3 regions of the Micromonospora sp. NPDC048868 genome follow, and region 1 is predicted to be linked to each of the others. Evidence: riboswitches for the same ligand, from Rfam matches in the RefSeq annotation. Region 1 holds a riboswitch; each other region holds the start of a gene.
What was found. Region 1 has a riboswitch for cyclic di-AMP ahead of ACGFNF_RS27505 (coiled-coil domain-containing protein). Riboswitches for the same ligand answer to the same signal wherever they lie in the genome.

Region 1 (10,145 bases):
GACCGGGCTGCTGGCGTTGATGCTGCTCACCGACGCGCACCGGGCCGCCCGCACCGGGCCCGCCGGGGAGCTGGTCCCGCTCGCCGAGCAGGACCGCGACCGCTGGGACCACGAGGCCATCGGCGAGGGGACCGCGCTGGTCACCGAGGCGTTGACCTGGTCACCGCCCGGCCCGTACCAGCTCCAGGCGGCGATCGCGGCCGTGCACGCCGAGGCCCCGTCCGCCGGGCGCACCGACTGGCGACAGATCCTGGCGCTCTACCGGCTGCTCGCCCGGACCGCCCCGAGCCCGATGGTCACCCTGAACCAGGCCGTCGCGGTGGCCATGGTGGACGGTCCCCGCGCCGGCCTGGCCCTGCTCGCCCCGCTCGACGACGACGACCGCACGGCCGGGCACCATCGGCTCGCCGCCGTCCGCGCCCACCTGCTGGAGCTGGCCGGCGAACCGGAGCGGGCGCGGGCGGCGTACCTGGCTGCGGCACGGGGGACGACGAGCCTGCCGGAGCAGCGCTACCTGTTGTTGCGGGCCGCCCGGCTGACGGGGACCGACGAGTCCCGGCGGCTGCGCGAGCCGCGTTGACGGACGCCGGCCGGCGTGCGGCACGGGGGTGCATGTCGGCCGGAGTCCCGGGTCAGGCGGCGACGACGCCGAGCGACGTGCCCGTCGGCTTCAGGCGCGGCACTCGCGGGTCAGCTTCGGTGGGATCGCGGTGAAGGTGGAGTCCATCCAGGCGGCCGGCCGGGACGCCCGGGAACCGGCGTCGATCCGGTCGGCGGTCTCCTGGATCAGGGCGCGGATCTCCGGGTCGGCGGCGCGGCGGGCCTGCGCGCGTACGTCGTCCGCCAGCCCCGCCAGGTTGCGCCGGAGCTGGTCGGCGACCTGCTCACCGGTCAGGTCGCGGGTGACCGAGGCCGCCGAGTCGGTGGCGATCCGCCGGCTGCCGGCGAGGATGAGCTTGTCGACCTCGCGGCAGACCTCGACGGTGTTGGCGGCGGTCGTGGCGACCGGGGAAGGGCTCGGGGCGGCGCTCGCCAGGGCCGTCGGGCTCGGCGGGGCCGCGCCGGGCCGGGCGGCCTCCTCCCGCGCGGTGTCCTGGCATCCCACGGCCAGCACCCCGAGCGCCACCGTGGCGGCGGCGCGGCGCGCGTAGACGACGGATCGGGACACGGGACCTCCCGTTCGGGGTCTCGGCCTTCCCGGGGCTGACGGCACGGGTGCGGCCGGCGCCGGGCGGCGGGACGTCGACCTGCCAACGAGTGGCGCCTGCCGGGGGAAACGTCCGCCGGACGCGCCAGTACGCCCTCCGCCGGCTCGGTTGGAGACCGGTCCGGCGGAGGGCGCGTACGCGGGTCAGCTCTTGAAGGCGTCCTTGATCTTCTCGCCGGCCTGCTTGAGCTTGGCGCTGGCCTGGTCGTTGCGCCCCTCGGCCTCGAGCCGCTCGTTGTCGGTGGCCCGGCCGGCGCCTTCCTTCAGCTTGCCGGCCGCGTCCTCGGTCGTGTTGTTGATCTTGTCCTCGAAACCCATGTCAACCTCCGGATTGGCGGTGCCGGTACGCCCCTCGAATACCCCGCACCGCCACCGTCCAACCGTCCGGTCACCCACCGCCGCCAGCCGGCAGGCCGCCGGGCCCGCCACGACCGGTGCCGCCGGCCCCTGACGGACGGGGCCGGCGGCACAATGCGGAGGGTCAGGAGACCGGGCGGAAGCCCCGCAGCCGGAGGCTGTTGGCGACCACGAAGACCGAGGAGAAGGCCATCGCGGCGCCGGCGATCATCGGGTTCAGCAGGCCGGCGGCGGCCAGCGGCAGTGCCGCCACGTTGTAGGCGAAGGCCCAGAACAGGTTGCCCTTGATGATGCCGAGGGTGCGCCGGGCGAGCCGGATCGCGTCCACGGCGGCCATCAGGTCACCCCGGACCAGGGTCAGGTCGGACGCCTCGATCGCCACGTCCGTGCCGGTGCCCATCGCCAGGCCGAGGTCGGCCTGGGCCAGCGCGGCGGCGTCGTTGACCCCGTCGCCCACCATCGCCACCACCCGCCCCTCGTCCTGGAGCCGCCGCACGACGTCGACCTTGTCGGCCGGCAGCACCTCGGCGACCACCTCGTCGATGCCCAACTCGGCGGCCACGGCACGGGCGACGGTGGTGTTGTCGCCGGTCAGCAGCACCGGCGTCAGGCCGAGCGCGCGCAGCTGTGCGATCGCCGCCCGGCTCGTCGGTCGGACCACGTCGGCCACCGCGAGGACCCCGCGGGCCCGGCCGTCCCAGCCGGCCAGCACCGCCGTCCGCCCCTGGGCCTCCGCCGTGGCCGCCGCCCGCGCGACCTCCTCCGGTACGTCGAGGCCGTGCTCGCGCAGCAGCCGGGGCCGACCGATGAGCACCTCCCGGCCGTCGACCGTCCCGCTCACGCCGAGCCCCTCGGCGTTGGCGAAACCGGTCACCGGCGGCAGGACGCCCGCCTCGGCCGCCCCGGCGGCGACGGCCCGGGCGATCGGGTGCTCGGACGCCGACTCCAGTGCCCCGGCGAGCCGCAGCAGCTCCGCGCGCTCCTCGCCGGCCGCCGGGACCACGTCCACGAGCGTCATCCGGCCGGTGGTGACGGTGCCGGTCTTGTCCAGCACGACCGTGTCCACCTGCTTCGTGGACTCCAGCACCTCCGGCCCCTTGATCAGGACGCCGAGCTGCGCGCCCCGGCCGGTGCCGACCAGCAGGGCGGTCGGCGTGGCCAGCCCGAGGGCGCACGGGCAGGCGATGATCAGCACCGCCACGGCGGCGGTGAACGCGGCGGTGCCGCCCGACCCGTTGCCGAGCCACCAGCCGAGGGTGCCCACCGCGAGGGCGATCACGATCGGCACGAAGACGCCGGAGATGCGGTCGGCCAGCCGCTGCACCGCCGCCTTGCCGGTCTGTGCCTGCTCGACCAGCCGGGCCATCTGGGCCAGTTGGGTGTCACCGCCGATGCGGGTGGCGGTGACCACCAGCCGGCCGCCCGCGTTGACGGTCGCGCCGACCACGGGCTCGCCCGGGCCGACCTCGACCGGGACGGACTCGCCGGTGAGCATGCTGGCGTCGACCGCCGAGGTGCCCTCGTCGACCACGCCGTCCGTGGCGATCTTCTCGCCGGGCCGCACCACGAACCGGTCCCCCACCACGAGCTGGTCCACCGGGATCCGGGTCTCCGTGCCGCCGCGCAGCACGGCGACGTCCTTGGCGCCGAGTTCGAGCAGGGCCCGCAGGGCCGCGCCGGCGGTCCGCTTCGCCCGCGCCTCGAAGTAGCGGCCGGCGAGGATGAACACGGTCACGCCGGCCGCCGCCTCCAGATAGATGTTGCCGGCGCCGTCGGAGCGGTTGATGGCGAGACTGAACGGGTGGGTCATCCCCGGCGTCCCGGCGGTGCCGAGGAAGAGCGCCCAGACCGACCAGCCGAACGCCGCCAGGGTGCCGAGCGAGACCAGGGTGTCCATGGTCGCCGCGCCGTGCCGCAGGTTGATCCAGGCCGCCCGGTGGAAGGGCAGCCCGCCGTAGGCCACGACCGGGGCGGCCAGGGTGAGCGACAGCCACTGCCAGAAGTCGAACTGCCAGGCGGGCACCATCGCCAGCACGATCACCGGCACGGTGAGCACGGCCGAGACCCACAGCCGGGTACGCAGGCCGCGCAGCTCGTCCACCGGCTCGGCGGCCGGTTCGCCGCCGGCGGGCGTGGGCGGGGGCGGCAGGGCCGCCGTGTAGCCGGTCTTCTCCACCGTGGCGATCAACTCATCCGGGGTGACCTCGTCGGCGTACCGGACGGTGGCCTTCTCCGTGGCGTAGTTGACGGTGGCGGTCACCCCGTCCATCCGGTTCAGCTTCTTCTCGATCCGGGCCGCGCAGGAGGCGCAGGTCATCCCGCCGATCGCCAGCTCGATCTGGTTCGGTGCCGTCAGCAAGGGCTTGGTGGTCATCATGCTTCCCGTCAGTCGTGCCCGTGACCGGGGACGCCGTGGTCGGCGCCGGCGGTCGGGGAGCTCGTGGCGGCGGGCGTGCCCGCCGTCGGGGAGCTGGTCGCCGCCGGTACACCCGGCGCGGTCGGGCTGCCGGCGACGACGGTGAACTCGGCGGTGCGCACCACGCCGCCGTGCTTGAAGTCCAGGTAGAGGCGGTAGGCCCCGGCCGACGGCATCTCCGCCGAGAAGCTCACCTCGGGGCCGGGCCGCGTCCGGCCGTCGCCCGGCTCGCCGTGCGGGTGCACGTGCAGGTATGCCAGGTCGCCCTGGCGCAGCGCCACCAGGTGGCCGTACGCGCCCAGGTAGGGCTCCAGGTCGGTGACCGGCGCGCCGGCGCGGCTCACGGTCAGGGTCAGCTCGGCGGTGCGGCCGGGCTCCGGGGCGCCGGCGAGCGTGACGGTGTAGCCGTCGACCGTGGTGCTGGTCGCCGGGGCGGGCAGGGGTCGCCCGGTCAGCGCGCCGGGGACGGTCACGTCGACGCCGAGCGTCAGCGCCTCGCCCCCGGTCGGGGTGAAGTCGGCGAACGCCCGCCAGACGCCGGGCCCGGCGAGCGGCGAGTCGACCCGCCAGGTGCCGTCCGACGCCATCTCGGGGTGCACGTGCCGGAAGCCGGAGAGGTCGCGGCGGGCCACGATCAGGTGCATGCGCTTGTCGTGCGCCACGTCGTACGCGGTCACCGCCCGGCCGTCCGGGCCGGTGACCTGGAAGGCGAACTGCCCGGCCGGGGCGTCCACCGGGCGCAGGGTGTAGCCGCGGTCGGAGACGAGCAGCCCGCCGGGCAGGTGCGCCGCCGCGCCGTTGTCGCCCCCGTGTCCGTCCTCGCCGCCGTTCCCGTGCCCCCCGGTGGCGTCGTGCGGGGCTTCGGCGGGCGGCGCCACGGGGTCGGCCACCCGGCCGACCCCGTACGTCGCGCCGAACACCACCGCGAGGCCGAGGGCGAAACCGCTCAGCTTCGTCGCCGTGTTCATGGTGTGCCTCGTCTCCCCCGTGCCCGCTGTCAGGCGCCGACGAGGTCGTAGCCGGCCTCGTCGACGGCGGAGCGCACGGTGTCGGTTTCCAACGGACCTTCGCTGGTGACGGTGACCTGACCGGCGGCGACGTCGACCTGGACGTCGCTGACGCCAGGGATCGCGCCGACCTCGGTGCTGACCGCGGTGGCGCAGTGCCCGCAGGTCATGCCCTGCACCTGGTACGTCGTGGTGATCATGGAACTCTCCTCTCGACGCCCCCAGCCTATACCCCCCAGGGGTAAATCGGAGGCGGACCGGTGCCTGTGCCACGTACCGGTACCCGGTGGGGGTATCCCGGTCACGAGCGAACGTACCATACCCCCGAGGGGTACGGTATCCTCGACCCCATGACCACACCGACGCCCACCCCGACCAGGGGTTACACCGCCACCAAGGATCAGCTGCTCGCGCGGCTGCGCCGCGTCGAGGGGCAGGTCCGTGGCATCGAGAAGATGGTCGACGAGGATCGCTACTGCATCGACGTGCTCACCCAGATCTCCGCGATCCAGGCCGCCCTGGACAAGGTCGCGCTAGGCCTGCTCGACGGGCACGCCCGGCACTGCATGCGCGAGGGCGCGGCCGAGGGCCGCGCCGACGAGATGGCCACCGAGATGATGGCCGCCGTCGGCCGCCTCATGAAGCGCGGCTGACCACCGGCCGGTTCCTTCGTCCGTCGGCGCACCGGTTCCGTGCGCCGGGCCCCTCCCGGAAGGATCCGTGCGCCGGGCCCCTCCCGGCCGGATCCAATGGCGGCGCCCCGGCGCCCCCGGGGCGGTACGGCCACGGTGCCCCGGCGCCCCCGGTCGGGGACGCCGGGGCGGGCGACTCAGAACCGGCCGAGGATCTTGCGCATCGTGTCGATCTCCGTCTGCTGGGTGCTGACGATCTGCTGGGCCAGTGCCTTGGCCTCCGCGTTCACGCCCCGGGCCAGCTCGTCGCGGGCCATGGTGATCGCGCCCTCGTGGTGGGCGATCATCATGGTCAGGAACTGCCGGTCGAACTCCCGGCCGGTGGCAGCCGCCAGCTTCGCCATGTCGGCGTCGGACATCATGCCGGGCATCCCGTGGTCCATGTGCGGCATGCCGCCCGGCGACGGCACCGGCCGCCCCCAGGCCGCCAACCAACCGCTCATCGTGGCGATCTCGGGTCCCTGGGCGGCCTTGATCTCCGTGGCGAGCCGCTTGACCTCCGGATCCGCCGCCCGCGTCGGCGCCAGTTCGGCCATCTCCACCGCCTGCTGGTGGTGCGGAATCATCATCTGGGCGAACATCACGTCCGCATCGCCGAACGCGGCCGCACCGGTGGCGGTGGCGGCCGGCCCGCCGGTGCCGGGGGTGCCGTGCCCCGCCCCCGGCGACGAGTGGTCGTCGCCGCCGCAGGCGGCGAGGGCGAGGGCGGCGGTGACGGCGACGCCGGCCAGGGCGGCACGGCGCGCGAGGGTACGAGTGGTCATGGTGAACCTTTCGGTGTCGGAACGTACGCGGCATGACGGGGACGCGGAACGGCGTGCAACCGCACCGCGTCGAACGCGTCCTACCTGCGCAGCACCGAGACCGTGGCGAGCCGCAGACCGACCGGCCGGGGCGGCGGGGCCCGGGGCGGCGGGAAGGCGCCGACCGGTTTGCCCCCGGTCGGGTCGACGGCGCGTACGCGGACCGACAGCAGCGCCGCCAGCAGCAGCGCGGCCGTGAACGCGCCCAGCACCGCCAGGCACACGCCCCACCCGGGCAGCCCTCCCCCCGTGCGGCCGCCAGCGGGCAGGAGTTCCTCGGAGGCGCAGCCCCCGGGACAGCCCACGACGGTCTGGAGGGCCGGCCCGGCGGCGTGCGGGGCGCCGACGTCCCGCGGGGGCGGCACGAGCGCGAGAGCGGCATGCGCGGCGGACACCACAGCGGCGTGCCTGGCGGAGACGACGGGCACCCGGGCGGCGTGCCGTGCCGGCGCGGGAGCGGCGTGCGGAACGGGCGCGGGAGCGGCGTGCGGAACGGGCGCGGCGGCGGCGTGCGGGCCGGGCGCGGCGGCGGCGTGCGGGCCGGGCGCGGCGGCGGCGTGCGCCGATGGGTTCGCGGGATGACCCGTCTGGTGCGAGTCGTGGCCGATCGTGTGCATCGCGGCCAGCCCGAGCAGCGTGCCGACGAGCAGCAGGAGCCGCGCGCCACGCGCCGCCGTCACCGTCGTCCGCACGTCCCTCACGCTAGCGCGTCGGCCCGTGCCGCAGGGGCACCACCCACGGCCGGCCCCCGCACGTGTGCGGGCCGGCACTGGTTACCGCGCGTCAACGGCGCAGGTGGGCCGGTCGGGCACGTATGGGTCCCGCGCGTGGGCAGCCGAACCTGGGCGGCTGGGCGCGCGCAGGTCCCGCGCGTGGGCGTGCCGGGCGGGCGGGCGAAGGTCCGCGCCGCGACACCACCAGCACGACCTGCGCCCCGATGCCGGGGTGGCTACCATTCGGCCGGTGGCCCTCCGGACTCCGCACCACCCGCGCCGCGCCCTCCGCCGGGCGATAGCGCCGACCGTCCGTCGCCGGACGGGAGCCGACGGCCACGGCACGTGACCACAGTGCCACGTGGAGGCGGTTCCCGCCCCCGCACCCGTGGCGACGCTGAACCGACCGGCCCGCCGGCCCGTACCCCGCCCTGGACTCGTTGGGAGACTCACGTTGGGCGCCGACCACACCCGTCCCGCTCCGTCCGCCCCGCCGAGGGTGCGGCGGATCCTCGTCGCGACGGTGGTGCCCCTCTTCGTCGCCACGCTGATCGCCGCCCTGGTGCTGTGGCCGTGGGACGCGCCCGACCCGGCGACCGGCACCGACGCACCCCGCTATCACGGCACGGTGACCCGGGTGGTGACGGAGCCGTGCCCGCCCGCCCCGGAGGCCCCGGAGGGGAGCCCCGACGCGCCGCAGGGCCCCTGCGGCACGGTCACCGTACGGGTGCAGGACGGCCCCGACGCCGGCCAGCAGATCCAGACGCCGATCCCGGCCGGGCCCGGTGCGCCGACCGTCGCCGTGGACGACGAGATCATCCTGGTCGAGCTCACCGACCCCGCCGACCCCACGGCCAGCACCTACAACATCGCCGAGCACCAGCGCGGCAAGCCGCTGGTCTGGCTGGTGGCGCTCTTCGCGGCCGCCATCGTCGCCTTCGGGCGGTGGCGCGGGCTGGCCGCGCTGGGCGGGCTGGCGGCGAGCTTCGCCATCCTGCTGACCTTCGTGCTGCCGGGCATCAGCGCCGGGAACCCGCCCCTGCTGGTCGCGGTCGTCGGCGCCGCTCTGATCATGTTCGTGGTGCTCTACCTGACCCACGGCGTGACCGCGCAGACCTCGGTCGCCGTGCTCGGCACGCTGGGCAGCCTGGTGCTGACCGGTGTCCTCGGCACGATCGCCACCGCCGCGACCCACCTGACCGGGTTCGGCTCCGAGGACGCCACCACGCTGTCGATGTACCAGGCCGACGTCGACCTGCACGGGCTGCTGCTGGCCGGGATCATCATCGGCTCCCTCGGCGTGCTGGACGACGTCACGGTGACCCAGGCCGCCACGGTCACCGAGCTGGCGCACGCCAACCCCGGGCTGTCGCGGACGCAGCTCTACCGGGCGGCGACCCGGGTCGGCCGGGCGCACATCGCCTCGACGGTGAACACCATCGTGCTGGCGTACGCGGGCGCCTCGCTGCCGGTGCTGCTCCTGCTGACCGCCGACTCGCGGGCGGTGACCCAACTTCTCACCAGCGAGTTCCTCGCCCAGGAGATCGTCCGCAGCGCGGTCGCCACCCTGGGCCTGATCGCCGCCGTGCCGCTGACCACCGCGCTGGCGGCCCTGGTGACCACGGCCGGCCGACGCGGCGGGGACGCCACCGACCGCGCCGCGCCCGCGACCGCGCCGACTCCCCGGCCGGCGGCCGACCGGTCCGAGGCGCTGGAGGCCCTCAGCGGGCCGCGTGGGGACACGCCGTCCGCCGCTCCCGCCGGATGGCCCGACGGGCGCAGAAGTACGGACACCGCATGGTGACGCTCCTCAGCGTGACCGAACAGGACGTTCAGCCTGATAAACGCGTCACTGGTCACCGTCCGCCATTACGAAATAACGCATTTAGTCGGCTTAGGGACGTAGATCCCCGGGAGCGTTCTCGGGTAACCTCGCTGCCGGTCACCGCCGAAGGCGCGCAGCGGCGCCTGCGGTGCCGCCGCCCAATCGCCGCGAGGCGAACCGGGGACCCAGGTACGTGGGGTGAATCCGCGACAGCGGTAGGGGCCACTTCCGCCCCGAACCCGTCAGCTAACCCGGTCGGCGGTCGACGGAAGGGAAAACTGTGACGGCACCCCTACGCCGCTGGTTGACGCCCGTGGTGGCCGTACTCGCCGCTCTGGCGGTCTTCGCCGGGCCTCTCCCGGCGGCGGCCGCGCCCACCCCGCCCAAGCCCTCCGGGCACGGGGACGACGAGCCCAAGCTGCTCGACGACCTCATCGAGGCCCGGAACCGGTCCTACGTGCAGGCCAAGGCGAAGCTGGCGAAGTCGAAGAAGCGCCAGCTCGAACTGGCCCTGGAGGTCTCCCGGGCGCAGGCCGAACTGAACGCGCTGGCCCCCCAGGTCAGCCAGATCGCCGCCCAGTCCTACCGCACCGGGCGGATCGGCGCGGTGTCCATGCTGCTGGACACCGCCAGCCCCGACTCGTTCGTCAAGCGCGCCGCCGCCCTCGACGAGCTCAACCTGGTCAACTCCAAGAAGCTCGCCGAGGTGAACGCGGTCAAGGACCGCGCCGAGCAGGCCAAGCTGGCGCTCGACACCGAGGTCCGCGAACAGCAGAAGCTGACGAACGAGATGGCGCGCGGCAAGCGGGAGGCGGAGAAGGCGCTCGCGCTGGTCGGCGGCAGAGGGCTGACCAGTGGCAAGGTGGTCGCCACCTCGCCGGTGGCGAAGATCGCGCCGGGGCGGACGGCCGACGGCGACTGGACGCCGCTGTCACCCACCGAGGACGACCCCACCACCTCCGGCCGCATCACCGCGCGCACCCTGCACATGTACAAGGAGGTCAAGCGGGCCGGCTTCAACCGGTTCGTCGGCTGTTACCGCCCCGGCGGGCCGTACGAGCACCCGAAGGGCCGGGCCTGCGACTGGTCGCTGCAGAGGAGCGGCTTCTCCCCCTGGCACAACGA
Region 2 (10,145 bases), on a different contig from region 1:
TCTTCAACGCCGGGCTGACCATGGCGATGGCCCGGATGGGCTCGAAGCTGGCGGACCTCAAGCAGGTCATGCCCTTCGTCATGCGCGCCTGGATGTACGGCTCCGGTGTGCTCTACAGCGTGGCGCTCTTCGAGGAGCAGCTGCCCTCCTGGGCCTCCAGGCTGGTCGAGCTCAACCCCGCGCTCGTCTACATCGAGCTGGCCCGGGTCTCGCTGCTGGAGAACACGCCGACGCTCAGCTCCTCCCTGCCCCAGCTCTGGGTGACGGCGCTGGGCTGGGCGATCGTGATGGGCGTCGGAGGTTTCATCTACTTCTGGCGAGGCGAACAGGAGTACGGCCGTGGTTGATCACTTCGAGTCGTCCAACGACGTGACGGTGACGCTGCCCAAGGTGCAGGAGCGCATCCCCACCGTGGTGGTGGACGACGCCCACGTCATCTACCGGATCCACAAGGGCGCCGGTGGGGGCGGCGGCCCGGTCGGCGCGCTCAAGCGGATCATGAGCCGCACCTCGGCGCCGAACATCCAGGAGGTGCACGCGGTCAAGGGGGTCAGCTTCACCGCGTACCGGGGCGAGGCGGTCGGGCTGATCGGCAGCAACGGCTCCGGCAAGTCGACCATGCTGCGCGCCATCGCCGGCCTGCTGCCGGTCAACCGCGGCGCGGTCTACACGCAGGGGCAGCCCTCGCTGCTCGGGGTCAACGCGGCCCTGCTCAACGACCTCTCCGGCGAGCGCAACGTCGTGCTGGGCTGCCTGGCCATGGGCATGTCGCCCGAGGAGGTGCAGCGGCGGACCCCGGAGATCATCGACTTCTCCGGCATCAACCAGCGGGGCGACTTCGCCTCGCTGCCGATGCGCACCTACTCCTCCGGCATGGGGGCCCGGCTGCGCTTCTCCATCGCCGCCGCCAAGAAGCACGACGTGCTGCTCATCGACGAGGCCCTCGCCACCGGCGACAAGATCTTCCGCAAGCGCAGCGAGCGGCGGGTGCGGGAGCTGCGGGAGGGCGCCGGCACGGTGTTCCTCGTCAGCCACCAGCTCTCCTCGATCCGGGACACCTGCGAGCGGACGATCTGGCTGGAATCGGGCGTCCTGCGCATGGACGGCCCGACCGACGAGGTCGTCCGGGAGTACGAGGCGTTCAGCGGCAAGTAGCGCAACGGCGCACGTACGGCATCCGCCCGGTGCCGGCCGACCGCGTCGCCCCGTGGGGGCGGCGCGGTCCGCGCGTTAAGGTTCATCCGGTCGCCGCACGGGCGGAACCTTCTGTTCACGCACCCTGAGAGTGAGGCTTCGGCAATGACGCAGGACCACACCACTGACCCGGACGCCGCACCGGAGGACCCGGCGCCGTGGCGGCCCTCGCGGACGGTGGCGGTGGTGCTGGCCGGCGGCACCGGGACCCGGCTGGGCCTCGGCATCCCGAAGCAGCTGCTGAAGATCGCCGGTAAGCCGATCATCGAGCACACCCTGGCGGTCTTCGAGGCGGCGCCCGAGATCGACGAGATCGTCGTGCTGATGGCCACCGGTCACGTCGCCGACGCGCAGCAGATCGTCGACAAGGCCGGCTTCCGCAAGGTCACCAAGGTCATCGAGGGCGGCGACACCCGCAACGCCACCACCCGGATCGCGCTCGACGCCGTCGGCGAGGGCGACTGCAACATTCTCTTCCACGACGCGGTGCGGCCCCTGGTCAGCGGCCGGATCGTGCGGGAGTGCGTGAACGCGCTCTGGACGTACTCGGCGGTCGACGTGGCCATCCCGTCGGCCGACACGATCGTCCAGGTCGACGAGGACGACTGCATCACCGACATCCCCGTGCGCTCCTCGCTGCGCCGGGGCCAGACGCCGCAGGCGTTCCGCTCGGGCACCATCCGCGAGGCCTACCGGCTCGCCGAGGACGACCCGCACTTCGCCGCGACCGACGACTGCGGGGTGGTGCTGCGCTACCTGCCCGGCACCCCGATCAAGGTCATCGACGGCTCCGACGAGAACATCAAGGTCACCCACCCGGTCGACGTGCACCTGGCGGACAAGCTGTTCCAGCTCGCCGCCGCGCAGGCGCCCCGGGTGACCGACGAGCGCAGCTACACCGAGGAGCTGACCGGCCGGACCATCGTGATCTTCGGCGGCAGCTACGGCATCGGCCACGACCTCGCCGAGCTGGCCCGCCGCTACGGCGCGCAGGTCTTCCCGTTCAGCCGCTCCAGCACCGGCACCCACGTCGAGCGCGCCGAGGACGTCGGGGCGGCGCTGAAGACCGCCTTCGAGGCCACCGGCCGGATCGACCACGTGGTGGTCACCGCCGGCGTCCTGGAGAAGGGTCCCCTGTCCGAGATGGACCAGGAGACCATGGACCGGGTGCTCCAGGTCAACTTCGTGGGGCCGGTCATCGTCGCCCGCCAGTCGCTGCCCTACCTCCAGCAGACCAAGGGCCAGCTGCTGCTCTACACCTCCAGCTCCTACACCCGGGGCCGCGCCGACTACGCGCTCTACTCCTCCACCAAGGCGGCCCTGGTCAACCTCACCCAGGCGCTCTCCGACGAGTGGGCGGAGTTCGGCGTACGCGTCAACTGCGTCAACCCCGAGCGGACCGCGACGCCGATGCGCACCAAGGCGTTCGGCGAGGAGCCGGAGCACACCCTGCTCGCCGCCGAGACCGTCGCCCAGGCGTCGCTGGACGTGCTGATCTCGGACCTGACCGGCCAGGTCATCGACGTACGTCGCGCGCCCGGCGAGGTGCCGGCCCAGCCGGGGCCGGCGCGGGTCGAGCGGGACGCCAGCCCGGCCGACGCCGGCTGACGCGGATTTCGGGCCACGGCGGGAAACGGAGCCGACATGCGTGGTGACCTGGTTCGGAAGCTGCTCGCCCGCGCGCTGGCCACCGGCCTGGCGGTGCTGGCGTTCCTCGTCGTCGCGCTGACCGGCGCGACCGGCTGGGGGCTGGGGCTGGCCGTGGCCGCCCTCGCGGCGGCCACCTGGGAGCGGCGGGTGCGCCCGGGCGCCGACAACGCCGCCGAGACCACGCTTGTCGCGGCGGCGATCCTGGTCGGCTACGCCCGCCGCCTCGACGCCGGGTTCGATCCCGCGCTGGCCGTGACCGCACTGGCCCTGCTGGGGCTGGTGCTGCTGGTCAACCCGCTCCGTGACGCCGGCGGCCTGGAGGTGCGCGCCGCGAACCTGCCGGTGCGCTCGTGGACGCCGCTGGTCGCCACCCGCCTCGGCGACGCGCTGGCGGGGCTGCTCGCCCTGCTGGCGCTGGCGGCCGTCGCGGGCCTGCCGGCCGGTGTCGCGCTGGCGGCCGTCGCCCTGGTCGCCGCCGGCGCCGCGGCGGTCGGGCTGGACCTGGCCCGGCGCAAGTTCCGGCCGGGGGCCGGCGGTTCGGCGGTGTCCCGCGCGCTGCGCCGGCACCAGCCCGAGTTCCTGCTCCACTTCTCCGCGCCGCCCGGCTCGGAGTACCAGGTCACCATGTGGCTGCCGTACCTGGAGCGGATCGGCCGGCCGTTCCTGGTGATGGTGCGCGAGCCGGAGTTCCTGCCCCTGGTCGCCGCGGCCACCAGCGCGCCCGTGGTCTACTGCCCCACCACCAGGGCCATGGACGAGGCGCTGGTGCCGAGCCTGCGGGTGGCGTTCTACGTCAACCACGGCGCGAAGAACAGCCACTGCATCCGCTACACCCAGCTGACCCACGTCCAGCTGCACCACGGCGACAGCGACAAGGCCCCCAGCGCCAACCCGGTCTCGGCGATCTTCGACCGGATCTTCGTCGCCGGCCAGGCCGCCGTCGACCGGTACGCCCGCGCCGGGGTGGACATCCCGGCGGAGAAGTTCGTCGTCGTCGGCCGCCCGCAGGTCGAGTCGATCGAGGTACGCCCGGAGCCGGCGCACGGGCGGGCCAACCCGACAGTGCTCTACACGCCGACCTGGACGGGGCACAACGCGGACGCGAACTACTGCTCCCTGCCGGTGGCCGAGACGCTGCTGCGCCGGCTGCTCGACCGGGGCGCGACGGTGATCCTGCGGGCCCACCCGTACACCTCGCAGAACCCGGCGTCCGCCCGGCAGCTGGGCCGGCTCACCGAGCTGCTGTCCGCGGACCGGGCCCGCAGCGGCCGGCAGCACGTCTTCGGGGCCGCCGCCAGCCGGGAGCTGACCCTGACCGAGTGCGTGAACCGCTCGGACGCGCTGGTCTCCGACGTGTCCGGGGTGATCTCCGACTACCTCTACTCCGGCAAGCCGTACGCGGTGACCGACATGGTGGACTCCGGTGACCGGTTCCCCGAGCAGTTCCCGCTCGCCGGGTCGGGCTACGTGCTGCGGCGCGACATGGCGAACGTGGACGAGGTGCTGACCGCGCTGCTGGACACCGATCCGCTGGCCTCGGCGCGGTGGGCCACCCGGAGCCGCTACCTGGGCGACTTCCCCGCCGAGTCGTACGCCGAGGCGTTCCTGGAGGCCGCCCGGCGCCAGCTCGACGAGGGCTGGAAGACGCCCGCCCCGCGCACGGGCGGCGCGACCGGCCTGCCGCTCGACCCGGACGAGGCGACCCTCTCCCCCGCCACCTGACGCCCCGGTCGGGAGGCAGACCGGTCGCGACGGCGGACCTGTGGGCCGGGCCGTTCGTGGGGCACGTCAGCGGTACGGCTCGACGAGGTCCAGGACCGCCTCGGGGGCCTCGACGTGGGCGTTGTGCCCGAGGCCGGGCAGGACGGCGACCGGCACCCCCAGCTCCGTGAGCTGGGCGTCGGTGACCATGGGGTCGTGCTCGCCGCGGGCCAGCAGCACGGGCACGTCGGTCGCCGCCAGCAGGGCGGGCAGCTCCGGCGCGCCCACGCCGAACGCGGCCGGGTCCATCGCCAGCCGCCAGCGGCCGTCGACCTGCCGCAGCCCCGCCTCCACGACGGGGTGCTCCGGGGCGAAGAGCCCGGTCAGGCCGGCCACCCGCAGGTAGCGGCGGGCCGCCTCGTCCCGGCTGGCGAACCAGGTCACCGGCCGGGCCGCCAACTCACCCGCCTTGGCCAGCTCCGCCGGCGACCAGACGGCCTTGATGCCGAGCCCGACGACGGCGTCGACGGGCAGTCCGGCGCCCCGGGCGGCCAGCGCCAGCCCGACCACCCCGCCGAGGGAGTGCCCCAGCACGACGAGCCGGTCCCCCGCCGCGAGCCCCGCGCCGATCCGCGCGGCCAGCCCCGGGAAGGAGTACTCCGGCAGCGGCGGCGACCAGCCGTGGCCGGCGAGGTCCGGCGCCAGCCACCGCCCCGCCCACCGACGCTCCAGCAGCGGCGCCCAGGGCAGCCACACGTCGCCGGTCGCGCCCATGCCGTGCAGCAGCAGGAGCACCCGCCGGCCGGCCCCGTCACCCGACTCATCGACCATGGGCGCAGTGTGCCACCCGTCGGACGCCGCGGGCGAGGGCCGTGACCCGGACACGACATCGGGCGCCGACCCCCCGGGTGGGGAGCCGACGCCCGACGGAGTCGCTCAGGCGGAGTAGCCGCGGGTGGCGGCCCAGTTCGCCAGGGCGATGGTGCTCATCCAGTACGACGCGGTCGCCGGGTTCGCCGAGTCGGCGATCTTCACCAGCCGCCCCTCGTCCTGGTAGCCGACCACCGCGACGTAGTGGCCGCCGGGGAAGGAGTGCCAGCCGCCGTCGGTGTCCGTGGCGCTGCCGGCGACGTTGACCACGACGCCCCGCCCGTCGGCGATGGCCGCGACGACGTCGGCCTGGAGCCGGTCCATCTGGGCCGGGGTGGCGGCGCCACCGGGGATCATCCGGGTCCGGTACGGGTCGCCCTTCACCGTCGCGTTCAGCACGCGGGTGGTGTCCTGGGCCGAGTCGGTACCCATCTGGTCGGTGCCCAGCTGGGCACCGAGGGCGTCCTGGCTGCGCGCGATGCCGGCGGCGCTGAGGGCGTGCCGGACGGCCGCCGGACCACAGTTGTAGAAGGTGGTCTGGGCCTGGTAGTCGTAGTCCAGGCTCTTGGCGGCCGGAGGCTTCGGCGGCGCCGGCTTGCGGGTCAGGTCCGGGTCCGGGGCGGCGCTGGACGCGCTGGCCGACGGGGCGGCGCTGGACGCGGCCGGGGCGGCGCTGGACGGGGCGGGCGCGACCCGGGCCTGGCTGCGCGAGGCCGCGGCGTCGTCCCGCAGCTCGGTGGCGGCCACCGGGGCCTGCGCGACGGCGGGGTCCTCGTCGGCTCCGGCCAGCAGCGCGCCCGTGCCCGACGCCAGCACGAGCGCCGCGGCGGACGCGGCGGCCAGCTGGTACGGACGCTCGGACGTGAGGCGACGCAACTGTCGCTTGAGGTGGTGCTTCACGGTTTCCTCCACGGGCTCGGGGGTGAGCGGCCGTCGGTCCGCGCCGAGGGCAGGGCGGACCGCCGCGCGGACGGGAGTCCGGGCGGGTGGTGGACCACTCAGGGGATGCGCCCGGGACGCCGGGCGACGGACGGTGACCGGTGGGTCAGCTCATGACCTGCGGGCGGACGAGCGCGGTCACCGCGGCGCCGTGGAGACGGCGGCACAGCCGAGGGGTGTACGGGTGTGGCATGAAGATGGAACTCCTTCCGACACCGCCGACCGGGTTAGCTGACGGATTCGGGCGGGAAGAACGCCCTACCACGGGCCCACGGCCCACGGATTCACCCCAACGAGCACTGGGTCCCCGGTTCGTCGTTCACGATTAGGCGGGTCGGCGCGGCGTCGCCTCTGGCGATCGGGTACCGCACCGGACGCGCCGACATTACTGGCCGGTCCGCGCCCTGCCAACCCCGTCCCACCTGCCTAAACCTTGATCGGGAGACAATTTTTGCGGGCACTTCGCCACTGACGCGACTCAATGGGACGACCGTTTCTGCACGCACCTTGGGGCGACAACGGGACAAGTGGCGGACATCGGCGCCGAAACCCCGGCTGGAATCGACCGGGCCGCGCCCGATGACCGGTTCGACGGCGTGGTGACCGGCGTCACCGAAACGGTGGGGATTCGTCGCCCGGACTCTCCGGCCGCCGGGGGCGCTCAGCGCGAGTCGGCGTACGTCGTCCGGTGGTCGTCCTGCGGATCGGCGGCCCGGGGGCGCGGCACGGCGTTGCCCCGGTCCCCCGGCGCCGCCCCGGGGCCGCCGGGGTCCTGCCCGGCGGCGTCCCCGTCCCGCGGCGCCCGGGCCGGCCTACGCGGGGTGAGCAGCCGCATCATCGGCGTCTCGACGAGACGGTGCAACAGGCCGGCCAGGGCCAGGTTGACCAGCAGGAAGCCGAGCACCACCGCCAGCCCCCACCAGCCGGTGAAGCCGACGCCCCAGTCACCGGTGAGCCGCAGGACGGTGATCATCACGAGGACGTGCACCAGATAGAAGGCGAAGGAGACCTCGCCCAGCCAGATCATCGGCCGGGACCGCCACGGCGAGCGCCGCCCGCGCACGTCCGCGTCCGCCGCCGCGGCGATGACCAGGATGTACGCGATCGAAAGCAGCGCCGCCCACAGTTCGGCGCGGACCCACTGCGCGGCGACCACCCAGGTCGCCACGAAGAGCAGGCTGGCCAGCGGCAGGCCCGGCCCGCGCCACCGGCCACGCCGCATCAGCTCGGCGGCGGCGACGCCCATCCAGAACTCCAGCGACCGCACCGGCGGGAAGATCTGGGTGAACCACCAGCGGCTCTCCTCGGGCACCAGCACCTGGGCCGGCCAGAGCGCCAGGATGAGCAGCGGCACCGCGACCACGACGGCCCACAGGGCCCACGGCCGGGCCCGGCGGATCAGCGGCAGCGCCAACGGCAGGCAGAGGTAGAAGAAGAACTCGCAGGACAGCGACCAGCTGACCGTGTTGATGCTGTAGAAGTGGCCCGGCCGCGGGTCCCACGCCTGGAGGAGGAACAGGTTCTCCACCGCGACGAACCGGTCCACGGGGTCGGCGAACCAGGCCGCGACCGCCAGGGCCGCCACCCACAGCACCACGTGGCTCGGCCAGATCTTGGCCACCCGGCGCCGCCAGAACGCCCGACGGGTGTCGGTGGGTCGGGCCGACCAGACCAGCACGAAGCCGCTGAGGATGAAGAAGAACTGCACGCCCGACAGCCCGAGGGCGAAGGCCCAGTCCACGACGGCCTTCTGGCCGGGCTCGGCGATGATGCCCATCGTCGCGACGTGGAACCCGAAGACGAGCAGGGCGGCGACCCAGCGCAGCCCGGTCAGCGACGGCAGGCGGCTGGCCGGGGACGCGGGCCGGGCGGCCGGCGCGACGGTCGCGGCGTCGTTCATGCCGGCATCCCGACGATCCGCAGGGTCACCAGCACGTACGTCTCCTCCTCGACCCCGTCCTCAGGCGCCCCCGAAGGGGCTCCGTGGCGGTCCACCGGTCGGCGCCGCCCCGCCGGGCACCCTACCCGCCGGGCCTGAGGCTCTGTTCCGTCCCGTCCGCGAGTGCCCGTTCTGTCCCGTGGGGGAATCCCGTTCCTCCCGTCCCTCCGTGACCGTTGCGTCCCCATCCGTGACGACGGTGGCGGGCATCCGGGTTGCGGCCGAACGGGTGGCTAGTATTCCCAGACCCGGAGGTGACGAGAGGCGGGCGAATGCACAAGCGAATCCTGATGCGGGCGAAGAAGGGCCCGTTCGACGTCTACTCGCCGGAGGAGACGCACGAGCGGAACTGGATCGGCGACAACAACGGCAACCTCGTCTTCAGCCACGCCGCCCACAAGCTCCTGCGCACCGCCACCGCCGAGATCACCTCGACCGAGTTCAGGATCGACCCGCGCGACGCCGACATGATCAACGAGCGGTACGACGTCTACGTCGTACCGCTCGCCAACGCCTTCCGCCGCAGCTACGCCCACCGCGTCGAGGCCATGACGAAGCTCATCGAGCAGTTGAAGATCCCGGTGGTGGTGCTCGGGGTGGGCGTCCAGACCGACGTCAACGGCGACCGGGAGTACCTCCGCCCCATCGACGACGTCGTGACCCGCTTCGTACGGGCGGTACTCGACCGCTCGCACAGCATCGGCGTACGTGGCGAGATCACCCGTGACTACCTGCGCGCCCTGGGCTTCTCGGCCGTCGACGTGATCGGCTGCCCGTCGATGTTCCTGCACGGCGACAGCCTGCGGGTGGAGAAGAGGAAGGCGTCCCTGTCGCCCGACGACAGGCTCGCGCTCACCGTCTCCCCGTACGTCACGTCGATGGCGGAGATCATCGCCCGGCACCACGAGCGGTACCCGAACCTGCGCTACCTGCCGCAGGACCTCAAGACGCTCGGCACGCTCCTCTACGGCGACGCCCCCGACGACCGGGGCAGGACCAGCAAGATCCCGATCCACACCTCGCACCCGCTGTTCACCGAGGACAAGGTGCGGATGTTCGTCGACCCCTGGACCTGGATGGACTACCTCTCCGGGTTCGACTTCGCGTTCGGCACCCGGATCCACGGCACCATCACCGCCCTCATCGCCGGCACGCCCGGCTACCTCTTCGCGCACGACTCGCGCACCCTGGAACTCGCCCGGTACTTCGAGATCCCGCACCGGGTGATGAAGGACGTGCCGGTCGACGTCGACGCCGCCCAGCTCTACGCGGAGGCGGACTACACGGCGCTCAACGACGGCCACAAGTCGCGCTACGAGACGATGCTCGCCTTCCTCGCCAGGCACGACCTGGGCCACGCCTTCGCCGACGGCGACAGCGCGGCCCGGTTCGACGCGCAGGTGCGCTCCACCGCCTTCCCGCCCGCCGTACGCCCGGCCGCCGCGACCGCCCCCGACGCGCTGCTGGAGCGGATCCAGTGGCTGCGCGACCGCAACGTCGAGCTGCGCAAGGAGACGGAGACGCTGCGCGGGCAGCGCCTGCAGACCCGGGTCAAGCAGGTGATCGGCGGCCGGGTGCGCCGGATACTGAACCGCTGAGGCGGGGTTCGCACCGCCCGACCGGCCTCCCTCGCCGGCGGCCGGCGGGCGGGCGGGCGACGCGTCCGTACACCTGTACCAACACGGCAGGTACGCTGGGCGGATGACCGGGGCCGCCTACCAGCCGTCGATGTTCGACCTCACCGCCGCCGGACCGTCGCTGAGCCCGCTGGCCGACCGGCTGCGCCGGCACCCGCTCACCCACGGCGCCTGGGTCGACCATCTTCCCGGCTGGATCACCGGCTCCGACCAGG
Region 3 (10,145 bases), on a different contig from region 1:
CGGAGCGGGCGAACTGACCTCGGCGGCTCGGAGTCGGGCACGGCGTGATCATGTCAGACCCGAGGAGGGCCGAGGAGCATCCGCGCGTTCGCGCTGGAAGGGAGCATCTGACCGAAGCTGTGGCTGGGAGCCCGTTCCTCGGCGGAGTGCTGTGGCAGCACCGTCGTACCCGGCGGGCCTCCACCTTTCCCGCCGGCGGCAAGCCCGCTCAGCTCTCTGGCTACCGATCCGCGGATGGCCCCTCGAAATCAGCCTGGCGCTCGGCTTGCCAGTTGGCGTGTCCCTTCAGCAGGTACCCGGTCCAGTAGATCGCGAACAGGATCAGGAAGCACGTGAAGAACACCCCCGAGACGATGCTCGCAATGATGAGACCTTCCCTGCCGTCGGACAGCCCATGTACGGCAAATCCGGCCAGGCCCAGAAAGAAGAAGATGATCATGTAGATCGGCAGCGCCGGGCTGTCAGCCGGGTGGGGAACGCGAGGCAGCCATGGGGCCTGAGGGTCTTTGTCGATCACGCCGTGAGTATCGAGGACGCTGGCGGTGAGAGCTAGCGGATCTCCTCGCCGGGCAGTCGTGGGCTGTCCGATGCCGACCGGAGGTCGCCGGCGCCGGCAATTCCCGGGGCTGATGGCACGCGGTCGCCACAGCCTGGTCCCGATCGCCGGTCTCTGGCCAATGCGGACGCGGCAGCACGCGCGAATGCCCTCCGCCGACTGATATACGACAGACGTCCGCAAACTGATCTGTCACACCCCCGGGCGCGCTGATCGCGGCATGAGCGTGCAGCCGACATGTTGTCGCCGGGTCGGGGGGCGTCGGCGGACCGCTGATAGCGACATCCCCGCATGCGGATCGCTCTCCGAGCCGGAAAACCGTTTGAGCCCTCCTTCCGCGTTCCGTAGGTTGCCGATGCCCCGTCACAGCGAGGACAGAGGACAGACCGCGTGACCCCGCCCGCTCTTTAGACCTGACGCCTTCCTCCGCGCATCTACAGGCCGACCCTCCCGTCGGTTCTGTCGGGCTGCCCGCGTGCGCCCGTTCATGCAGCGCTTGAGGCCGCGCGCAATCGGCCTCGTGTCAGGTCTTCAGAGAGATCATCATGTCTTCACAACCTCATACTGTGCTGCCCTGGATCGTTCGCCGGACCAGGCTTCCTCTGCTGTCGTTACGGTGCGTGGACTGCCGGTCGGAGTCGGCCACCACCGGCGAGGGCAGGTTCCGCGTCAACGCCAACGGCAAGCTGCTGGACGTGTGGCTGTTGGTCCGTTGCGTGTCCTGCAATCGGACGAGCAAACTTACCGTGCACGAGCGGGCGTCGGTCAGATCCCTCGATCCGGCGTTACTCGACGGCTACCACGCCAACGATCCGGAGCTCGTGGCGGCCACGCTGCTGGATCCGCTGCTCGCCCGGCGCAACCGGTACACCCTGGACTGGCAGGGGGCCTGGCGTCTGGACACCCCGCCGGCACAGCTCGACGAGGCGTGGCCCCTGCAGGTGGAGGTCGACTTCGAGGATCCGGTGCCGGTCCGCCCGGAGCGGCTCATCGCGCAAGGGCTCCGCCTCAGCAGAAACGAGGTACTGCGCCGGATCAAGTGTGACATCTCCCTGCGTCGTCCGACGAGCACCGGATTCACTTTCGTCGTGATGATGAGGGACTCGATGAACTGATCTGCACTCCCAGCGGTCCGAGTCACAGCCGCTACCACGCCACACACGCATATAGCGGGAATCAGAAGTGGGGACATGGGCCGGCTCGCCCTTGTCCCCACTTCTGACAACATCCGCTCGTTGCCGTCTACTGCAATCCTGGCTTGATGGTGCCGGGAAATGAGTGGGCATTCCGGCGGGTGCACAGCCTTGCCACGCTCAGGCCCTCGCTGGGTCCCCGCGCCCTGATCCCGCGCCTTAGCGTTGCAGGGTGGCAGCACCCCGCAGGGCACCGCCGTCGGAGATGAGCCGTCGGTTGACGTTCCTGTTCGCGTTGGCGGCGGGAGTGGCCATCGGCAACCTGTACTGGGCGCAGCCGCTACTCGGCTTCATTGCAGGCGACCTGCGCGCCGCGACCGCGACAGCCGGCTGGCTCGTCACCGCGACGCAGATCGGGTACGCCGTCGGCGTGCTGCTGCTCGTACCGCTCGGTGACGTCCTGGACCGCCGCCGGTTCGTCCCGGTGATGCTGTTGGCCTCGGCCGCCGCGCTGCTGCTGTGCGCGCTGGCGCCGTCGATCGGCCTGCTCCTCCTCGCACTGGGCGTGCTCGGCGTGACGACGATTTCCGGGCAGGTCCTCACACCGCTCGCCGGGGACCTGGCCGGCGACGCCCACCGCGGTCGGATCGTCGGCGTCGTCGGGTCCGGGACCCTCACCGGGATCCTGGCCTCCCGCACGATCAGCGGGTTCGTCGCCGGCACCGCCGGGTGGCGTACGATCTTCGTCCTCGCCGCGGTCGTCGCCGTCCTGCTCGCGGTCGTGCTCTACCGCGCGACTCCACCGCTGGCACCGCGGACGCGCATGCCGTACCCGCAGCTCATCGCCTCGATCGGCGCGGTGGTCATGCGGGAGCGGGCAGCCCGATGGACGCTGGTCCTGGCCGCCACAGGGTTCGCCACGTTCTCGCTGTTCTGGACGGCGCTGACGTTCCTGCTCAGCGGCCCACCGTTCCGGTACCCGGTAGCGGTGATCGGGTTGTTCGGGTTGGCCGGCCTCGCTGGTGTCCTTTCCGGTCTGCACGGCGGTCGTCTGCACGACCGCGGCTGGTCGCTCGCGGCCACCGGCACGGCCTGGGCACTGGCCCTCGGCGCTTTCGTCGTCGCGGCGTTCGCCGGCCGCTCCGTCGTACTCATCATCATCGCGATCATCATGATCGATGTCGCCCTACAGACGCAGGCTCTCCTCAACCGGGCGCGGCTGTTCGCCCTGTCCCACGAGGCCCGCAGCCGGCTCAACACGGCGCTGGCCACCGGCAACTTCATCGGTGCTGCTATCGGCTCCGCCGCCGCGACCACGCTCTGGTCCGCAGGCGGCTGGACAGCGGTCACGATCGCGGGAGCGGTGCTCTGCTGCTTCGCGCTCACCGTGTGGGAGCTGGGACGTCGGGGCCCACTCGTGATCGCTTCGCCGTGACGGAAAGGCGGGCCGAAGCAGCCCGATGACCCGGACGACGGCATGGCCGCAGAGTAGCCGACGCCGATAGCGGCCCGTGGCCTGATCACGGGCTGCGTCGCACCAGCTTCAGCAGGTGGGTCGCCGCGTCCTCAGCGGTGAAGTCGTGCACTCGGGGAACGTCGAAGGCCCCGGTCGGGATCTGTGTCCTGACCAGGGCCTTTCGCGTGGAGCGGGTGACGGGAATCGAACCCGCACTGTCAGCTTGGGAAGCTGATGTTCTGCCATTGAACTACACCCGCAGGCGGCACCACTGTACCTGAGTCGTCACGACGCTGCACCCAGGTACCCCTCCGACACCACCCGGCGCCGCGATCTTGGCAGCTAACGGCCCCCGGAGGGGCCTGAACCTACCAAGATCGCTCCGCGCCGCCGCCCGCCACGCCGCCACCCCAGTCGGGCCATCCTCAGCCCCATCACCACCCGCCCGCGCCACCGCTTCCCGGCCGCTGCCAGGGAAATTTCCACCGCGGCAACATATGGGCGTTCTCAAATCCTTCGATGGGTTGTAACGTCTGCCCAACGTTCCAGTCACGGCGTGACATACCCCCTGTCGCGCCGCCAGAAAGAGGTGGGCCCATGGGACTCCGTCCCAACCTGCTGACCCGGCGTACGGCCGGCGTCGCGTCGACGACCCTCGCGCTGCTGCTCAGCACCGCCGCCGTGGGTGTCGTACCGGCCGCTTCGGCCTTCTCCGCCGCCCCGACCGAGGTCTGCGTCGAGCCGGCCGACGTCCACTCGGACGCCCGCGTCAAGCCGGGCAGCGGCGCCAAGCACGAGCCGAACGAGCTGACCCTCGCGGAGACCCGCGAGCGCGAGGCCGACATGGCCGCCGCGCTGCGCGAGCGGGCCCGGTTCCGTGCCGGTGCCGGGGCCTCCACGATGGCCGCCACCGTCTCTATCCCGGTGGTGGTGCACGTGATCCAGGAGAACAGCACCCGGGCCGGCGGCAACATCCCCGACTCGATGGTCAACTCGCAGATCAACGTGCTGAACCAGTCGTTCAGCGGGGCGACCGGCGGCGCGTCCACCGCGTTCAGCTTCCAGCTTCAGAAGATCAACCGGGTGACGAACCCGTCCTGGTACCCGATCGTGTCGGGCTCCTCGGCGGAGCGGTCGATGAAGACCTCGCTGCGTACGGGCGGCAAGAACACCCTCAACATCTACCTGGGCGAGCTGAGCAACGGCCTGCTCGGCTGGGCGACCTTCCCGACCCGCAACCTCAGCAGCATGGACGGCGTCGTCGTGCTGAGCGAGTCGCTGCCGGGCGGCACCGCCACCAACTACAACCAGGGCGACACGGGCACCCACGAGGTCGGCCACTGGCTGAACCTCTACCACACCTTCCAGGGCGGCTGCTCCGGCTCGGGCGACAGCGTCAGCGACACCGCTGCCGAGGCGTCGCCGGCCTCCGGCTGCCCGACCGGGCGGAACACCTGCACCGCCCCCGGCGTCGACCCGATCACCAACTTCATGGACTACAGCTACGACTCCTGCATGTACCAGTTCACCGCCGGACAGGCCAGCCGCATGCTGACCGCCTGGAACGCGTACCGCGCGGCGTAGTCACGCCGTACGACTGCACCGGTGCCGGCCTCGCTCGACGGGGCCGGCACCGGCGTCTGTGCGGCCGGGCACGCGGGGGTCGGGCGGTGGTCACGGTGCGGCGCCCCGGAGGGGGACGGCCCGGGGCGCCGCACCGCGTCTCAGGCGGCGGGGCGGGCGGCGTGGTCGCCGACGCGCCCCGACCGGGTTTCGGGCACCAGCGCGGTGCCGGCGGCGGCCGCGCGGGGGTCGAGCCACACCTGGACGGCGGGCCGGCCGTGCCACTCGCTGGCGCCGCCCGCGACGCCGGACTCGCGGCGGGCCAGCATCGCCACGTCGACGGTGAACTCGAAGACCCGCCAGTCGACCTGCGGCGCGGCCCGGTGGCTGCGGGCCAGCCGGGCGACCCGGGCCGGGTCGGTCACCGGCCGGGCGTGGCCGGCGACGTAGGCTTCGTCGTCGCTCTCCTCCGGCGGGAACGAATGCAGCGCGTAGCGGCCGTCGCGCTCCAGGTCGCGCCGCTTGGGCGAGTCGACGACGAAGCAGAAGAGCCCCTCGTCGGTGATCACCGGGGAGACCGGGTGCACCCGGGGGCCGCCGTCGGCGCGGACGGTGGCCAGGTAGCCGAAGCCCGGCCCGTACTGCTGCATGAGGAGGCGGATCCCGTCGGCGAGGCGGGGCTCGTCGGCGGCGAATTCGGACCAGGAAGCCATGCCGGCATTCTATCGAACAATTGTACGAAGATGCACTCCGACACGCAGGTCACGCGTGTCGGTCGCTAAGGTGTGCGGATGCTGCTCTCCGATCGCGACCTGGCCTCCGAGATCGAGGCGGGAACGCTCGCGCTGGAGCCGTTCGAGCCCGCGCTGGTGCAACCGTCCAGCATCGACGTACGCCTGGACAAGCTCTTCCGGGTCTTCAACAACCACCTCTACACCCACATCGACCCCGCGCAGCAGCAGGACGACCTCACGTCGATGGTCGAGGTGCCGGAGGGCGAGCCGTACGTGCTGCATCCGGGCGAGTTCGTGCTCGCCTCGACGCTGGAGGTGATCACGCTCGGCGACCAGCTCGCCGGCCGGCTGGAGGGGAAGAGCTCACTGGGCCGACTGGGCCTGCTCACCCACTCCACGGCGGGCTTCATCGACCCGGGCTTCTCCGGTCACGTGACCCTCGAACTGTCCAACGTGGCCAACCTGCCGATCACCCTCTGGCCGGGCATGAAGATCGGCCAGCTCTGCATCTTCCGGCTCTCGTCGCCGGCGCGGCACCCGTACGGCTCGGCCGTCTACGGCTCGCGCTACCAGGGGCAGCGCGGCCCGACCCCGAGCCGCTCGTGGCAGCAGTGGCGCACCTGGCCGACCAGCTGACCCGACCCGCGGGCGTGCGGAGGACCCCCGCCGGGCAGAGGCCCTCCGCGCGTCTCAGCCGGGGCGGCCGTAGCTGTGGATCGGGCCGTCGTCGACCTTCTTCATCTTGATCGGCACCCCGGCGCGGGAGGCGTGCACCACCCAGCCCCCGCCGACGTACATGCCGACGTGGTGCAGGTCGCTGTAGTAGAAGACGAGGTCACCCGGGCGCAGCTCGCCCCGGCTGACGGACGCGGTGGCCCGGCGCTGCTGTGCGGCGTTGTGCGGCAGCGACACCCCCGCCTTCGCCCAGGCGGCGAGCATCAGGCCGGAGCAGTCGTACGAGTTCGGCCCCTCGGCACCCCAGACGTAGGGCTTGCCGATCTGCGCGCAGGCGAACTTCACGGCGGTGCCGGCCGGGCCGCCGGGATAGCCGGCCGGGCAGGGGGCGGGACGCAGCGGCCCACCGCCGCCGTTGCCGTAGACCCGCAGCCGAAGCTTCTGCAACCGGTCGATCTCGGCGTTGATCTGCTTCTTCTTCGCCGCGAGCTGAGCCTCGGTGCGGCCGAGCTGGACGACCATCTCGTCCAGCGGCGCCTTCTTGGCGGCCAGCCGGTCGCGCAGCTCGGCGACCTGCCGCACGTCCTGCTGCTGGTGCTGGGCGAACTGGTCGAGCAGTTCGAGCTGCCCGATCATCTCGCTCGGTGAGCGGCTGCCCAGCAGGGCGTTGACGGCGGAGACGTTCTCGCCCTTGTAGGCGCGGGCCGCCAACGCGCCGACCTTCTCCATCGCCTGGTCGACCTGCTTCTCCAGCGGCCCGATCTGCGCGGCGAGCGCGTCGGCCTGCTTCCGCCTGGCGGCCAGGTCCTGTCGGGTGGCGTTGTGCCGTTCGATGATCGGTTCGAGCTTGTTCCAGTCCTCGTCGATCTGCCGCTCGATCTCGGCGACAGTCGGTTCGGCGTGGGCCGCCGTGGCGCCGCCGGTCAGGACGACGGCGAACGCGGCCAGGGCGGCGAGGGCGGTGGTGCAGCGGTACCAGCGTGGGCGCGGCGCAGCCGTCACCGGGTCGGCGAGGGCCGACCGGGCCGACGGTGGCCGCGGGGCATGGTGTGCCACCGGGCTTCGTACTCCTTCTTCCGTACCGCCTACCGGGTTAGCTGACGGGTTCGGGCGGGAAGGGGCGCCCTACCGCAGGACTGCGGATTCACCCCGGGGAACCTGGGTCCCCGGCTCGCTCGGGAGCGACTCGGCGGTGTCGGACCGTCACCGCCCTGGTTGGACGGAATGTCACCGGCCGACGAAGGACCAGAGTAGAGACGACCGTTATCGATCCGCAACCCTACGGGCGGTGACACTCCGTACCCACCCGGATCGGGCGGATCCGCAACCCGGGCGACGAAGATTTCCTTCCTTCTGAAGTGTCTGGCGGGAAAGTATTGACCAGAGGCGGCGGGCGGGGCGAAGGTGACCCCACCTTTGCCCGTCCGAACTGGGGGTCTGATGCACCTGTCAGCGACATCGAGGAGCAGACGCGTCCTGCTGGCCGCCGCCGTGGCCGCCGCCATGGCGACGACGCCGCTCACCGCCGCCGGGTCCGCCGCCGCGGCAGCGCCGGTGAACGACCGGCAGCAGCAGTACGCCGCCGCGGCCGCCGAGTACGGCGTACCGGAGAGCGTCCTGCTCGGGGTCTCCTACCTGCAGTCCCGCTGGGACACCAACGCCGGCACGCCGAGCACCAGCGGCGGCTACGGACCGATGCACCTCACCGACGCCGAGCACGTCGCCGCCCTCGCCGGCGGCACGCACCACGACGAGGGCACCGAGGACCCGCGCGGCGACGAGTCCCGCCCGTCCCTGGCCGAGGCCGGCGAGCCGCCAGCCGCCACGCCTCCCGCCGAGGCCGCGCTGCGGACCGTTGACGCCGCCGCCGGGCTGACCGGCGCCAGCGAGGAGTCGCTGCGGACGGACGTCACGGCGAACATCCGGGGCGGCGCGGCGCTGCTGGCCGCGTACCAGAAGGAGATCGGCGCCCCGGTCGGCGCCGGCACCGACCCGGCGGCCTGGTACGGCGCGGTGGCCCGGTACTCCGGCGCGGACAGCGCCGACGCCGCGGCGGCCTTCGCCAACGAGGTGTACGCCACCATCGCCACGGGCGACAGCCGGGTGACCGACGACGGGCAGCGGGTCACGCTGGCCGGCCAGGCGGTCCAGCCGAACCGCTCCTGGCTGGACCGGCTGAACCTGCGCAAGCTCGCCCGGCCGGACGGGCTGGAGTGCCCGGACGACATCTCCTGCGAGTGGATCCCGGCGCCGTACGAGAACTACGGCCCCACCCTTGGCGACTACGGCAACCACGACCTGGGGAACCGTCCCACCCAGCAGAAGATCGAGTACATCGTCATCCACGACACCGAGGGCTACTTCGGTCCCAGCGTCAACCTGGTCAAGGACCCGAAGCGGGTGGGTTGGCACTACACCCTGCGCTCGGTGGACGGGCACATCGCCCAGCACATCAAGACCAAGAACGTCGGCTGGCACGCCGGCAACTGGTACGTGAACGCCAAGTCCATCGGCCTCGAACACGAGGGCTTCGCCGGGCACGGCACCTGGTACACCGAGGCGATGTACCGCACCTCCGCCAAGCTGGTCCGCCACCTGGCGCGGCAGTACAACATCCCGCTGGACCGCAACCACATCATCGGGCACGACAACGTCCCCGGCACCGTCGCCGCGAACGTACGCGGCATGCACTGGGACCCGGGACCGTACTGGAACTGGTCGCACTACTTCGACCTGCTCAAGGCGCCGTTCAAGTCGACCGGCACGCACCGGACCGGGCTGGTCACCATCGACCCGGACTTCGCCACCAACCAGCCGCCGTTCACCGGCTGCAACCGGCAGCCTCCGGGCGTGCCGAACCCGCCCCCGGCGACGGCCCCCTGCCCGCTGCGCGGCTCCTCCGCGCTGTTCCTGCACAACGCGCCGAGCCACGACGCGCCGCTGGTCAACGACATCGCGCTGCGGCCCGACGGCACCCCGAACACCACGTACGTCTCCGACCACGGCGCCCGCGTCTCGGCCGGCCAGACGTACGCGCTTGCCGAGGTGCAGGGCGACTGGACCGCCATCTGGTACCTCGGCCAGAAGGGGTGGTTCCACAACCCCGCCGCCAAGCCGACGGCGAAGTGGACCGTCGGGTTCGTGGTGACCCCGAAGGCCGGTAAGGCCACCATCCCGGTGTACGGCCGGGCCTACCCGGAGCAGGCCGCGTACCCGGAGGGCGTGCCGTACCAGGCGATCTCGCCACTGCAGTACACGCTCTCGGCCGGCCAGCGGTACGCCGTCGGCAACCTGCTCGCTGGCGAGTACTACCGGGCCACCACGTTCGACGGCTCCGCCCCCCACGACCAGACGGTCGTCCGGGGCGACAACAGGTACGTGCAGGTCCAGTTCGGTCACCGGATCATGTACGTCAACCTGGACGACGTGAACCTGGTGCCGTCCCCGCTGGGCGCGCCCCGCTGATCCCACCGCACGACGAGGGCCCCCGGTCGATCCGACCGGGGGCCTCGTGTCGTTGCGGGTGCGGGACGAGCGGACCCGTCAGGGCCGGCGGAACCCGGCCACCGGCATCGTGTTGATGCTGGAGACGTTCACCGGTTTGCCGGCCCGTGGCGCGTGCACCATCTTGTCGTTGCCGAGGTAGAGGCCGACATGGTGCAGGTCGCTGAAGAAGAAGACCAGGTCACCCGGGCGCGCCTCGGAGCGCGGGATGGCCTTGCCCTCGTTCCACTGCGCGCCCGTGAAGTGCGTCAGGTGGACCCCCGCCGCCTTGTAGGCGTACTGGGTGAGGCCGGAGCAGTCGAACGAGTTCGGGCCGGTGGCACCCCAGACGTACGGGTCGCCGACCTGCGCGCAGGCGGTCCGGATCGCGGTGCGGGCCTTCTCGCTGACCACGCCGTTGATGGTCGGGCACTTCTCCGTCTTGACGGTCGTCACTGGCATCGACGCCTCGAGCTTCTTGATGTCGGCGTCGATCTGCTTCTTCTTCGCCGCCAGCTCGTTCTGCTGCTTCGTCTGCGAGACGA

Region 2: another riboswitch for cyclic di-AMP. It lies ahead of ACGFNF_RS10905 (C39 family peptidase); the one in region 1 lies ahead of ACGFNF_RS27505 (coiled-coil domain-containing protein).
Region 3: another riboswitch for cyclic di-AMP. It lies ahead of ACGFNF_RS18375 (NlpC/P60 family protein); the one in region 1 lies ahead of ACGFNF_RS27505 (coiled-coil domain-containing protein).

The regions. Positions count from the first base shown of each region.
Region 1 is NZ_JBICUN010000024.1:78,296-88,440, forward strand. It holds gene ACGFNF_RS27455 (RNA polymerase sigma factor) at 1-580, shown strand, start outside; gene ACGFNF_RS27460 (hypothetical protein) at 671-1,168, opposite strand; gene ACGFNF_RS27465 (CsbD family protein) at 1,352-1,525, opposite strand; gene ACGFNF_RS27470 (heavy metal translocating P-type ATPase) at 1,689-3,941, opposite strand; gene ACGFNF_RS27475 (hypothetical protein) at 3,950-4,948, opposite strand; gene ACGFNF_RS27480 (cation transporter) at 4,978-5,187, opposite strand; gene ACGFNF_RS27485 (metal-sensitive transcriptional regulator) at 5,338-5,640, shown strand; gene ACGFNF_RS27490 (DUF305 domain-containing protein) at 5,817-6,443, opposite strand; gene ACGFNF_RS27495 (hypothetical protein) at 6,524-7,174, opposite strand; gene ACGFNF_RS27500 (YibE/F family protein) at 7,650-8,999, shown strand; cyclic di-AMP (ydaO/yuaA leader) riboswitch at 9,166-9,297, shown strand; gene ACGFNF_RS27505 (coiled-coil domain-containing protein) at 9,301-10,145, shown strand, end outside.
Region 2 is NZ_JBICUN010000005.1:316,142-326,286, forward strand. It holds gene ACGFNF_RS10880 (ABC transporter permease) at 1-347, shown strand, start outside; gene ACGFNF_RS10885 (ABC transporter ATP-binding protein) at 340-1,155, shown strand; gene ACGFNF_RS10890 (D-ribitol-5-phosphate cytidylyltransferase) at 1,300-2,802, shown strand; gene ACGFNF_RS10895 (CDP-glycerol glycerophosphotransferase family protein) at 2,839-4,566, shown strand; gene ACGFNF_RS10900 (alpha/beta fold hydrolase) at 4,633-5,376, opposite strand; gene ACGFNF_RS10905 (C39 family peptidase) at 5,482-6,327, opposite strand; cyclic di-AMP (ydaO/yuaA leader) riboswitch at 6,556-6,696, opposite strand; gene ACGFNF_RS10910 (acyltransferase family protein) at 7,016-8,254, opposite strand; gene ACGFNF_RS10915 (polysaccharide pyruvyl transferase family protein) at 8,566-9,891, shown strand; gene ACGFNF_RS10920 (alpha-ketoglutarate-dependent dioxygenase AlkB) at 9,995-10,145, shown strand, end outside.
Region 3 is NZ_JBICUN010000010.1:180,598-190,742, forward strand. It holds gene ACGFNF_RS18340 (hypothetical protein) at 221-517, opposite strand; gene ACGFNF_RS18345 (DUF1062 domain-containing protein) at 1,177-1,671, shown strand; gene ACGFNF_RS18350 (MFS transporter) at 1,922-3,124, shown strand; tRNA gene ACGFNF_RS18355 (tRNA-Gly) at 3,332-3,405, opposite strand; gene ACGFNF_RS18360 (zinc metalloprotease) at 3,743-4,729, shown strand; gene ACGFNF_RS18365 (pyridoxamine 5'-phosphate oxidase family protein) at 4,870-5,421, opposite strand; gene dcd (dCTP deaminase) at 5,500-6,078, shown strand; gene ACGFNF_RS18375 (NlpC/P60 family protein) at 6,133-7,173, opposite strand; cyclic di-AMP (ydaO/yuaA leader) riboswitch at 7,186-7,319, opposite strand; gene ACGFNF_RS18380 (N-acetylmuramoyl-L-alanine amidase) at 7,558-9,582, shown strand; gene ACGFNF_RS18385 (NlpC/P60 family protein) at 9,661-10,145, opposite strand, start outside.